One region of the Mesorhizobium sp. HAY1-8B genome, then DNA from elsewhere that is predicted to be linked to it. Evidence: riboswitches for the same ligand, from Rfam matches in the RefSeq annotation. Region 1 holds a riboswitch; the other holds the start of a gene.
The links. Region 1 has a riboswitch for cobalamin ahead of AC1VON_RS24810 (DUF1636 family protein). Riboswitches for the same ligand answer to the same signal wherever they lie in the genome.
Positions count from the first base shown of each region.

Region 2: another riboswitch for cobalamin. It lies ahead of AC1VON_RS17350 (DUF1636 family protein); the one in region 1 lies ahead of AC1VON_RS24810 (DUF1636 family protein).

Region 1 covers NZ_CP200321.1:5,168,916-5,174,687, forward strand. The annotation lists gene AC1VON_RS24790 (NADH-quinone oxidoreductase subunit C) at 1-453, opposite strand, end outside; gene AC1VON_RS24795 (NuoB/complex I 20 kDa subunit family protein) at 458-1,039, opposite strand; gene AC1VON_RS24800 (NADH-quinone oxidoreductase subunit A) at 1,030-1,395, opposite strand; gene AC1VON_RS24805 (winged helix-turn-helix domain-containing protein) at 1,784-2,983, shown strand; cobalamin riboswitch at 3,013-3,217, shown strand; gene AC1VON_RS24810 (DUF1636 family protein) at 3,258-3,686, shown strand; gene cobW (cobalamin biosynthesis protein CobW) at 3,689-4,741, shown strand; gene cobN (cobaltochelatase subunit CobN) at 4,761-5,772, shown strand, end outside.
Region 2 covers NZ_CP200321.1:3,683,185-3,688,956, forward strand. The annotation lists gene AC1VON_RS17330 (D-arabinono-1,4-lactone oxidase) at 1-519, shown strand, start outside; gene AC1VON_RS17335 (DSD1 family PLP-dependent enzyme) at 516-1,661, shown strand; gene AC1VON_RS17340 (bifunctional helix-turn-helix transcriptional regulator/GNAT family N-acetyltransferase) at 1,724-2,674, shown strand; partial or broken gene AC1VON_RS17345 (GyrI-like domain-containing protein) at 2,687-2,998, opposite strand; cobalamin riboswitch at 3,165-3,371, shown strand; gene AC1VON_RS17350 (DUF1636 family protein) at 3,462-3,860, shown strand; gene AC1VON_RS17355 (ABC transporter ATP-binding protein) at 3,857-4,645, shown strand; gene AC1VON_RS17360 (ABC transporter substrate-binding protein) at 4,691-5,638, shown strand; gene AC1VON_RS17365 (FecCD family ABC transporter permease) at 5,638-5,772, shown strand, end outside.

The sequences.
Region 1 (5,772 bases):
GGTCAGCGGGAAATCCTTACGCAGGGGATGGCCTTCGAAACCGTAGTCGGTCAACAGGCGCCGCAGGTCGGGATGGCCCGAGAACAGCACGCCATAGAGATCGTAGGTCTCGCGCTCGAACCAGTCGGCGCCGGGATAGACGCTGGTGATCGACGGCACCATCGTCTCCTCGTCGGCCTGCACCTTGACGCGGATGCGCACATTCTGCTTCGGCGACAGCAGGTGGTAGACGACGTCGAAGCGCTTGGCCCGCGACGGATAATCGGCCCCACAGACATCAATGATCGAGATGAACTGGCAGCGCGCATCGTCGCGCAGGAAGGTCACCACCTCGACCAGGTCGCGCGGTTCGACGTGGATGGTGAGCTCGCCATAGGCGATCGCCGCGTCATTGACGCGGCCGATCAGCTTTTCGCCGAGATAGGTCGACAGTTCACTCAGGGATGCGGCCATGGATTTACCGTTCGATCGTGCCGGTGCGGCGGATCTTCTTCTGCAGCAGAAGAATGCCGTAGAGCAAAGCTTCGGCGCTCGGCGGGCAGCCGGGCACATAGATATCGACCGGCACGACGCGGTCGCAGCCGCGCACCACCGAATAGGAATAGTGGTAGTAGCCGCCGCCATTGGCGCAGGAGCCCATCGAGATGACGTAGCGAGGCTCCGGCATCTGGTCGTAGACCTTGCGCAGCGCCGGCGCCATCTTGTTGGTCAGCGTGCCGGCGACGATCATGATGTCGGACTGGCGCGGAGACGCGCGCGGCGCGACGCCGAACCGCTCCGAGTTGTAGCGCGGCATCGAGGTGTGGATCATCTCGACCGCGCAGCACGCCAGACCAAAGGTCATGAACATCAGCGAGCCGCTGCGCGCCCAGGTGATCAGCGCCTCGGTCGAGGTGACCAGAAAGCCTTTGTCGGCAAGCTCATTGTTGATTTCGAGGAAGAAGGGATCGTCCTCCCCCACCGGCCTGCCGGTGTTGGGATCGATGATGCCCTTCGGCTTCGGCGCGACGAGGGTGCCTGAACTGTCGTTCAATCCCATTCCAGCGCTCCTTTTTTCCATTCATAGGCAAAGCCGATGGTCAGCACCGCCAAAAACACCATCATCGACCAGAAGCCGAGCATGCCGATCTTCGAGAAGGACACGGCCCAGGGAAACAGGAAGGCCACTTCCAGGTCGAAGATGATGAACAGGATCGACACCAGGTAGAAACGGATGTCGAATTTCATGCGGGCGTCGTCGAACGAGTTGAAACCGCACTCGTAGGCGGAAAGCTTTTCGGGATCGGGATTGCGGTAGGCCACCAGGAACGGGGCGGCCAGCAGCGCCAGGCCGACGACCAGTGCCACGCCTATGAACAGGACGATGGGCAGGTACGAACTGAGAAGTGCGTTCATGCAGCGGTTTTCCGTTGGCGCCAATCCACTTTGATTACAGCACCGGACCTTAATGCGGAAGCGTGACAGTTTAACCGCTGAACCGTTTTAAGGGGCCTATGCTGCAACGCGGCGAGGGTTAGCGCAGCACTTCCAGCGAAGCAAGTCAAACCTTGTTCAAAACGCCGACCTGGACGGCATATCCGGAGAAACTGGTCCGATCCGCTCCTGTTTGATTTCCTTCGTCTTTTACTCCACTTTTCTCTCCTGACATGGTTGCCGCCAAAACCCTGCTAGCATGGGTTGGAATCACCATGCAGGTTCCGCAAAAGCGGACCCGATTTTGCGACAAGAACCTGCCCAGACAAAGACCCGACCCACAGCCGAAGCCCCTCAGAGTGATGCCTGCATGAAGGAAAAAATCTCGCTCGCCGCCGCCCGCCGCATTGCACTCGCCGCTCAAGGGTTCCTCGATCCGCGCCCAAATGGCACACCCGACCGCCGCCATTTCGCCCGTGTGCTTTCCCGTACCGGCCTGCTGCAGATCGATTCCGTCAGCGCGGTGGTGCGTGCTCATTACATGCCGCTCTATTCGCGCCTGGGTCCCTACCCGTTCGCTTTGCTCGACAATGCCGCCGTGACTCGCAAGCGCACTGTCTTCGAATACTGGGCGCATGAGGCTTCGTTCCTGCCGGTCGAGACCTACCCGCTGATGCGCTGGCGCATGCAGCGCGCCGAGCAAGGCGATGAAATGTATCTGGGGCTGGCCAAATGGGGTCGCGAACACGCCGCCTATATAGAAGACATTTACCGCGCGGTCGTCGAGCTCGGCCCGATCGCCGCGTCGGCGCTCGAAGGCCAGAAAGGTTCGGGCGGCTGGTGGGGCTGGAGCCATGCCAAGCACGCCTTCGAATGGCTGTTCTGGGCCGGGCGCATCACCACGGCGCACCGCCGCGGCTTCGAGCGCTTCTACGATTTGCCAGAGCGGGTGCTGCCGCAGGCGATCCTCGATCTGCCGGCGCCCCCGGCCGAGGACGCGCATCGCGAATTGCTGCGCATCTCGGCCCGCGCCCATGGCGTGGCGACATCGGGCGACCTGCGCGACTATTTCCGGCTGTCGCCGGCCGATATGAAAGGCCGGCTGGAGGAACTGGTCGAGTTGGGCGAGTTGCTGCCGGTGCGCGTCGAAGGCTGGGACAAGCCGGCCTACCTTCACAAGGACGCGCGCCTGCCCCGGAAAATCGAGGCCCGCGCGCTGTTGGCGCCGTTCGACCCGGTCGTCTTCGAGCGCTCGCGCTCTGAGCGGCTGTTCGATTTCCACTACCGCATCGAGATCTACACGCCGGCTGAAAAGCGCCAATACGGCTACTACGTCCTCCCCTTCCTGCTCGGCGACAAGATCGTGGCGCGCGTCGACCTCAAGGCAGACCGGCCGGCCAGCGTCCTGCGCGTCCATGCCGCCTACCCCGAGCCCGGCGCCCCGCCTGAAACCGCCGCGCAGCTCTTCGAGGAATTGAAGCAGATGCAGGGCTGGCTTGGCCTTGAACGCATGGACGTGACGCCGGCAGGCGATCTGGGCCCGGCGCTGGCCGACATCGCCGTGTCGTAAGCCCGCGTTGACACCGCTGCCTGCAAAAGCCTAAATCCCGTCCAGACGGTCCCCTGCCCGCAACGGCAGGGGCTAAGAGGGAATGCGGTGCGAGGTGAAAAATCTCAAATCCGCGGCTGTCCCCGCAACTGTAAGCGAAGAGCCAAGGCCGAAAGCCACTGGGAATTCCCGGGAAGGCGGCACCCAAGGCGATGATCCGCGAGCCAGGAGACCTGCCGTCTGCGACAAAAGAATCCGATCGCCCGGCGGGTTTCCGGGCAAGGAGCCCGGCTTTTTGGACCAGAACGGCAGTTTTTCGGCTGGCACAGCGGACAATTCGTCCGCCGACGGCGAAGCCTTGGCCGGCGTCACCATCATCGTCTGCGCCTCCTGTCGCGACGAGACCGGCTCGGACGCGCATCCCCGCGCCGGCGCACTGCTGGCTGAGGACACGCGCCGTGCCGCGGCGGGCGACGACATCCGCGTCCGCACGGTCGAATGCCTCGGCAATTGCAAGCGCCGGCTGAGCGCCGCCATCCTGCGCGACGGCTGCTGGAGCTATGTCTTCGGCGACCTGACCGCGGCCAGCGGCGCCGACCTCGTCACCGGCGCCAAGCTCTTCGCCACCTCGACGGACGGCCTCATTCCATGGCGTGGCCGGCCCGATTCCCTCAAGCGCGGCCTCGTGGCCCGCATTCCTCCCCTCGACCTGTTGAAGGATTGATCATGAGCGCCCCAAATTCGACCGGCAATCTCTCCCGTGTCCCCTGCACCGTCGTCACCGGCTTCCTCGGCGCCGGCAAGACGACGCTGGTCCGCCATCTCCTGGAAAACGCCGGCGGCAAGCGTATTGCCATCATCGTCAACGAGTTCGGCGACATCGGCATCGACGGCGAGATTTTGAAGGGCTGCGGCATCGACACCTGCCCGGAGGAGAACATCGTCGAACTGGCCAATGGCTGCATCTGCTGCACCGTGGCAGACGATTTCGTGCCAGCGCTGGACCAGATCCTGTCGCTGACGCCGAAGGTCGACCACATCCTGATCGAAACCTCGGGCCTCGCTCTGCCCAAGCCGCTGGTCCAGGCGTTCCAGTGGCCGACGGTGAAGAGCCGCGTGACGGTCGACGGCGTCATCGCCGTGGTCGACGGCCCCGCATTGGCCGAAGGCCGCGTCGCCAACGACATGGACGCCTTGCAGGCGCAGCGCGCCGGGGATGAGAGCCTCGACCATGACGACCCGGTCGAGGAAGTGTTCGAGGATCAGATCGCTTGCGCGGATCTGATCATCCTGTCGAAGAGCGACCTGATGGACACCGCCGGTTCGGCCCGAGCCAACGCCATCATCAACGAACATTCCGCCCGCGCCGTGAAGATCGTGCCGACCTCGCATGGCAAGGTCGACCCCTCGGTGCTGCTCGGCCTCGGTCTCGCTGTCGAGGACGATATCGAGAACCGCAAGTCGCATCATGACGGCGCGTTCGACCACGAGCATGACGACTTCGATACCTTCATCGTCGACATCCCCTCGATCGCCAATCCGGACGAGTTGGCAAAGCGCGTCGCGGCCGCCGCCGAACAGGAAAACGTGCTGCGTGTGAAAGGCTTCGTCGAGGTCGGCGGCAAGCCGATGCGGCTCCTGCTGCAGGCCGTCGGCCCGCGCGTCAATCACTACTATGACCGCGCCTGGACGGTCGAGGACGACCGCCGCTCGCGCCTGGTCGTCATCGGCCTCAAGGGGCTGAACCGCCCGGCAATCGAGCGTATACTCGCCGGCTGATTTTCAGACACGGGCCGCGATGCATATCCTCACCACGACCTCCGCCTCGCTCGACGATCTCGCCGAGCCGGTCGATCTGCGGCAGACGCCGGCGGATATCGTGGCCCTGTCCTTCACCGACAGCGATCTTGCCGGGCTGGCGGCGGCGTGGAAGGCCGATGCCGGCCGCCTGCCCTCGATGCGGCTGGCGGCGCTGCGCGACCTGCGCCATCCCATGTCCGTCGACCTCTGGGTCGACAGCGTCGCCCGCCACGCCAAGATCATCCTGGTGCGCATCCTCGGCGGCCACGATTGGTGGCGCTATGGCTGCGACCAGTTGGCTTCGATCGCCCGCGAGCGCGGCATAAAACTGGCGCTGCTTCCCGGTGAAAGCCACGACGAGGATCTCAGGCTGATCGAAGCCTCGACGCTGCCGCGCCAGGAATTGGACGCGTTGCTCGGCTATTTCCGCGAAGGCGGCCCGGCCAATATGAGCGCGCTGGTGCAGAGGCTGGGGCGGCTGGCTGGACAAGATGCGGCCGTTGTTGAGCCGGTGGCAGTGCCAAAAGCCGGCTACTACGAGCCCACACGCGGCGTCGTCCCCCTCCCCCTGCAGGGGGAGGGAAAGGTGGTACCGATCCTCTTCTACCGCTCGATGCTGCTGGCCGCCGATGTCGCGCCGATCGATGCCCTTTTTGAGGCGCTGCGCCAACGCGGCATCCTCCCGGTCCCCATCTTCGTCTCCAGCCTGAAAGAGCCGGCGTCACTCGCCTTTGTGGAAACCGCGTTCGCCGCGCTGAAACCCGCCGCCATCATCGCCGCGACCGCCTTCGCCTCCGGTGCCGAACCCGGCGTCGAAACCCTATTCGACCGTGCCGGCGTGCCCGTCTTCCAGGTCATCGTCGCCACCACCCGCCGCGACGTCTGGGAAAACAACCAGCGCGGCGTGGCGCCCGCCGACCTCGCCATGCATGTCGTGCTGCCAGAACTGGACGGCCGCATCCTCGCCGGCGCCATTTCCTTCAAGGGCGAAAGCGATGTCGATCCGGCAC
Region 2 (5,772 bases), 1.5 Mb from region 1:
TGGCTGCCGTCACTGCGCCGCCGGCTGATCCAGGGCGCCGTCGCCAAGGTGCCGGCCGAGGACTATGTGCAGGACTGGCTCAATGTCTATGCCAGCGACAGGCAGACCAAATTCAATGAGATGGAATATCATCTTCCGTTCGAGGAAGGACCGAAGGCGCTGGCCGAAATCATCGAGCTGACCGAGAAGCGCTTTCCCGAAGTCTATTTTCCCATGGAGGTGCGCAGCGTCGCGGCCGATCAGTTCTGGCTCTCGCCCTTCTTCAACAGGCCGACCTGTTCGATCGCCATCCACCATGACGCGGCGAACGATCCGTTGCCATTCATGCAGGCGGCCGAGCCGATCTTTCGCAGATATGGCGGCAGGCCGCATTGGGGCAAGATGCACAGCCTGAAGGCGGCGGACTTCAAGAAGCTCTATCCACGCTGGGACGATGCCATGGCGGTGCGTCGCGACATCGATCCGCGAAACCGTTTCGTCTCACCCTACATGGCCGGCTTATTCGGCGTCGAATCATGAGTGCCTATTTTGCCACGCTTTCGCGGGCGCTGAAGCAGGCCGGTATCTTCCAGCCCTGTCTGGTGCTGGACCGCGACCGCCTGGACAGCAACATCGCCCTGGTGAAGGACAGGCTTGATCCCGGCCTTGCCGTGCGGCTGGTCGACAAGTCGCTCGCTTGCCTGCCGCTGCTTTCGCATATCGGCAAGACGCTCGGAACCGATCGCTTCATGACCTTCCATCCGCCGATCAGCGCGGCGGTGCTGAACGCGTTCCCGCATGCGGATCTGCTGTACGGCAAACCGATGCCGGTTAGCTCGGCAAGAGCGGCGCTGGTGAAGGGCGACGCCGACTGGTCGCGTGTCTGCTGGCTGGTCGACAGCGACGAAAGACTGGCGGAATATGGCGCTCTGGCCGCCGAGCTCGCTATCGAACTGCGTATCGCCTTCGAGATCGATGTCGGCCTGCATCGCGGCGGGTTTGCCAAACCGGAGGCCTTGTCGCGGGCGTTGAAGATGCTGCCGGCCCACAAAGCGCTGCGCTGCGAAGGCGTCATGGCCTATGAGGCGCACGCACCGCACATTCCCGGCCTGTTCGGCGGGCCGGCCAGGGCGTTGACGCGGGCCTCGGAACAGGCCGCCGATTTCGTGGCGCGCGTGGGTGTTGACCAGCGAAGCATCCTCAACATTGGCGGCAGCAAGACCGCGCTGCTTCATCACCGCGGCATTGCCAACGAAGTGTCGATGGGCTCGGCCTTCGTGCTGCCCGGCGATTTCGATACGCCCGGCCTCGAAAATTTCCAACCGGCGGCTTTCATCGCGACGCCGATCCTGAAAGTGGTCGAACCGATGCTGCCAGGCCCCCCCGCCGTCTCCCGCCTCTTGCGGGCGCTTGGCCGGTTCCCGCGCAAGGGCTGCTATCTCTATGGCGGTAAGTGGATGGCCGAGCCTGTATTTCCAGAAGGCATGAAGACGAACGGTTTGCTCGGCCTTTCCTCCAACCAGCAATTCATGGGCCTGCCGGCTGACGCAGCTGTGATGCCCGGCGATTATGCGTTCCTGCGGCCGACGCAAAGCGAGGCGGTGCTGCAGCAATTCGGGCCGATCGCGGTGCTTTCCAGCGGCAGGATCGTTGATCGCTGGCCGGTGTTGCCGATGATGTGATCGTATCGGATGATTGACTCCGTCAAGTAAATGATTGATCCTGTAAAAGACAGGAGATGTCGATGACGATTCACCATCAGCCCAGCAACGAAGCGCCCAACAAGGACCTGATCGATGCGGTGCGGGCTTTCAACCGCTTCTACACCCGCCAGATCGGGCTGCTCGACGAAGGGCTGCTGAAAAGCGCCTTCTCCCTGACCGAGGCGCGTGTGCTCTACGAACTGGCGCACCGCGACGGTCTGACCGCGACCGACCTCGGGCGCGACCTCGGTCTCGATGCCGGCTATGTCAGCCGTCTGCTGAAGAAGTTCGAGCGCCTTCACCTTATCTCCAGGTCAACGCTGGTTTCGGACGCCAGGCAATCGTCGATTGCGCTGACGACGGCGGGAAGGAATGCCTTCGCGCCGCTGAACAAGGATTCGCACGACCAGGTCGCGACCCTTCTCGATAGGCTACCTGCGTCGGAGCAGGACCGGCTGGTGAAATCCATGCGGACGGTCCAGGCTTTGCTGGGTGAAAGCGATGAGCCAAGGATCCCTTATCTGTTACGACCGCTGCAGGTCGGCGACATCGGCTGGATCACCCGCCGGCAAGGGATGCTCTACGCGCAGGACTATGGCTGGGACGAAACCTATGAGGCGCTGGTTGCCGAAATCCTCGCGGCATTCGTCAAATCCTTCGACCCGAAATGGGAACGAAGCTGGATCGCCGAGCGCGATGGCGAGGTCGTCGGCTCGGTCTTCGTCGTGCGCAAATCGGATCAGGTGGCGAAGCTGCGCCTGCTTTATGTCGAACCTTCGGCGCGTGGCCTCGGCATCGGTAGGCGGCTGGTCGAGGAATGCATCGGCTTTGCCCGTGCGAAGGGCTACAAGACGCTGACCTTGTGGACCAACGATATCCTGATCGCCGCCCGGCACATCTACCAGGCGGTCGGCTTCAAACTGACCGAGGAAGAACCGCACCACTCCTTCGGCAAGGATCTGGTTGGCCAGACCTGGGACTTGGAATTGTGATCTCCGCCAAGCCTTGACGGGTATCCAGATCTCCAGCCCGCCATTGCCGTTGTTCGGATCGAACTCCGGACCGTAGCGCTCGAATTCGGGCGCGTCCGCTATCTCGTGCCCGGAGGCCGGCAGCCATTTGTTCCAGATTGTATTGACGGTGCGGCGGATGGTCGAGATGTGCTCGCGATGCGCGAACACCGCATATTTCCGGGCTGGTATCCGCACCCGGCAGAGTTCCCTTGGAAGGTCGGAAAAATCGGTGATCTCGACACCGGCGACGTAGTCGAAATTGCCGGCGTCGTCGCCGTTGACGCAGACGCCGTAGGCGACGTCCAGGAGCGAGACTGGCTCGATGTCTTCTTTCGGCAGAAAGCCTCACTTGACTTCGCCGAGCGGCACGATTTAAATCGTAATGTAATTACATTACGTCCGCAATTTCAGCGCCGCCGCGGGATCGACAATGCATCGAGAAATCCGTTGCGAAGCAAATTGGGGAAAACTACGATCGAGTGGTGATGGTCCCCGAGTCGAAAGGCAAGGGGTGAAAAGGGAACACGGTGAGATCCTAAAAAGGTCGAAGCCGTGGCTGCCCCCGCAACTGTAAGCGGTGAGCAAGATCCGAAATGCCACTGGCCGGCAAGGCTGGGAAGGCAGGATTGAGCAAGGACCCGCGAGCCAGGAGACCTGCCATCACTGAGTTGACCGGACGGGGTGTGCCGGGAGGAAACGTGGACGTCGGTCTTGTCGGCCGGCTCGCCAACATCCTTCCGTCGCCAGTTTTGGAAAGTGACGGAAGTTGGACGGCGCTATCGATCACCACATCATCGTGTGCACGCTTTGCCGTGACGTTCCGACCGGCATCAGGTCGGGCGAAAGCCTGTGCGCCGATTTGCGCTCCCGGCTCTCGGCCCATGATGAACCCGCCGTGTCGCATGGCTTCACGGTCGAAGGCGTCGAATGCATGGCGGGCTGCGCACGGCCGCTGACGGTAGCCTTCCAGGCGCCGGGCAAGGCTACCTATCTCTTCGGCTCCGTCGATGCCGAGGCCGACGCCGGTGATCTCGTGCGATTTGCCAGGCTCTACGCCTCGCTCGCCGACGGCTGGTGCAATTCCGGAGAACGTCCGTCGCGACTGGCCGGCAAGACGCTGGCCCGCATCCCGGCGCGGGGCAAGCTGGCGGGTGATAGCCGATGACAATGCCACTCCTCGAGGCGCGCGACCTGGGTGCTGTGGCGAATGGCCGGAATCTGGTCCATGCGGTCAGCCTCTCTATCGCCACCGGCGATCGTCTCGCCATCATCGGCCCCAATGGTGCCGGCAAGACGACGCTGCTGCGCATGCTGTCGGGCATGCTCAGGCCAAGTTCGGGCGAGGTGAAGCTTGGCGGGCGACGGCTGGACAGGATCTCGACGGCCGAGCGGGCCCTGCACATGGCCGTCGTCGGCCAGACCGACCAGCCGGATCCGCGGCTGGCGGTGATCGACTATGTCGAACTTGGCCGCGTTCCGCATGCCGGCCTGAGGCGCAGGAGCGAGGAGCGCGACATTGTCGTCGACGCCCTGCGCCGGACCGGCCTTTTGCCGCTGCTCGGCCGCACCATTGGCTCGCTGTCTGGAGGGGAGCGCCAACGCGCCCAGCTGGCGCGCGCCATCGCACAGCAACCAAAGGTGTTGTTCCTCGACGAGCCGACCAACCATCTTGACCCGCGTGCTCGCGGCGAGCTTCTCGAACTCGTCGCCGGCTTCGGCATGACGGTGATCGCGGTGCTGCATGACCTGGCCCTGGTGGCGCCTTTCGCCACCAGGGTCGCGGTGATGAACGAAGCCCGGCTGCACGCGTTGGCCGCACCGCGCGAAGCGCTGACGCAACAGCTGATCCGCGAGATTTTCGGCGTCGACGTGTTTCGCCTGCGCCACCCTACCGAGGACCGTGAACTGACGGTGTTCGATGTTCCGAACCGCGCCGCGCCACCATCCTGATCGAACCATCCCTCATCAACGCTGTTCAACCAAGGAGCAAAATCCGTGAAACGTCTCGCCTTGTCGCTCGTCTTTTCCTTGCTGGCCTCTACCGCCTTCGCTTTCCCCGTCACCGTCGACAGTTGCGGCAAGCCGCTGACCTTCGACGCGCCGCCCAAGCGCGCCGTCATCCATGACCTCAACATGGCCGAGATGGCCTTCGCGCTGAAGCTGCAGCCGTCGATCGTCGGCCTGACCGGCATCACCGGATGGTACAAGGTCGGCCCCGAATTCAAGGCCGAGCAGGGCTCAATCCCGGAACTCGCGCCCAAATACCCGACGCTCGAGAACCTGGTCGCCGTCGAGCCCGATTTCTTCTTCGCCGGCTGGTACTATGGCATGAAGCCGGGCGGCGACGTGACGCCCGACACGCTCGCCCCGCATGGCATCAAGACACTGGTGCTGACCGAAAGCTGCGTCCATCTCGACAAGAACCGCCCGGCGGCTTCCATGGACCTGCTCTATGGCGATGTTGAAAAGCTGGGCAAGATCTTTGGCAAGGAGACCGAGGCGCAGAAGCTTGTCGCCGGCTGGAAGGCGCAACTCGCGGACATCACCGCGAAGGTCGGCGACGCCAAGGGAACTCGTGTGTTCCTCTATGATTCCGGCGAGGACAAGCCGTTCACCGCCGGAAAATTCGCCATCCCGAGCGCCATGATCACAGCGGCCGGCGGCGATAACATCATGGCCGACATGGACACCAGCTGGGGCAACACGGACTGGGAAACGGTGGCGTCGCGCAATCCGCAATTCCTCATCCTGCTCGATTACCAGGATGGCGGCGGCTACAGGAAGCTGCTCGATTTCTTGAAGGCGCATCCGGCGATGAAGGAGACGGACGCGGTCAAGAACGAGCGTTTCGTGGCCCTTCGCTATGCCGAACTGACGCCTGGACCGGCAAACATCGAGGCGATCGCCAAGATCGCCAAGGCGATGCATCCGGAAGCGTTCTGATGCTTCTTGCCCCCGGGCATAAATCCGGCGCGCTTTCCGGGCACAAGGCATTCGCGCTGGCCATGGTGGCGGGCACGGTGGCGGTCGTCGCCCTCGTGCTGCTGTCGATCGCCTATGGTTCGACGCTGATCCCG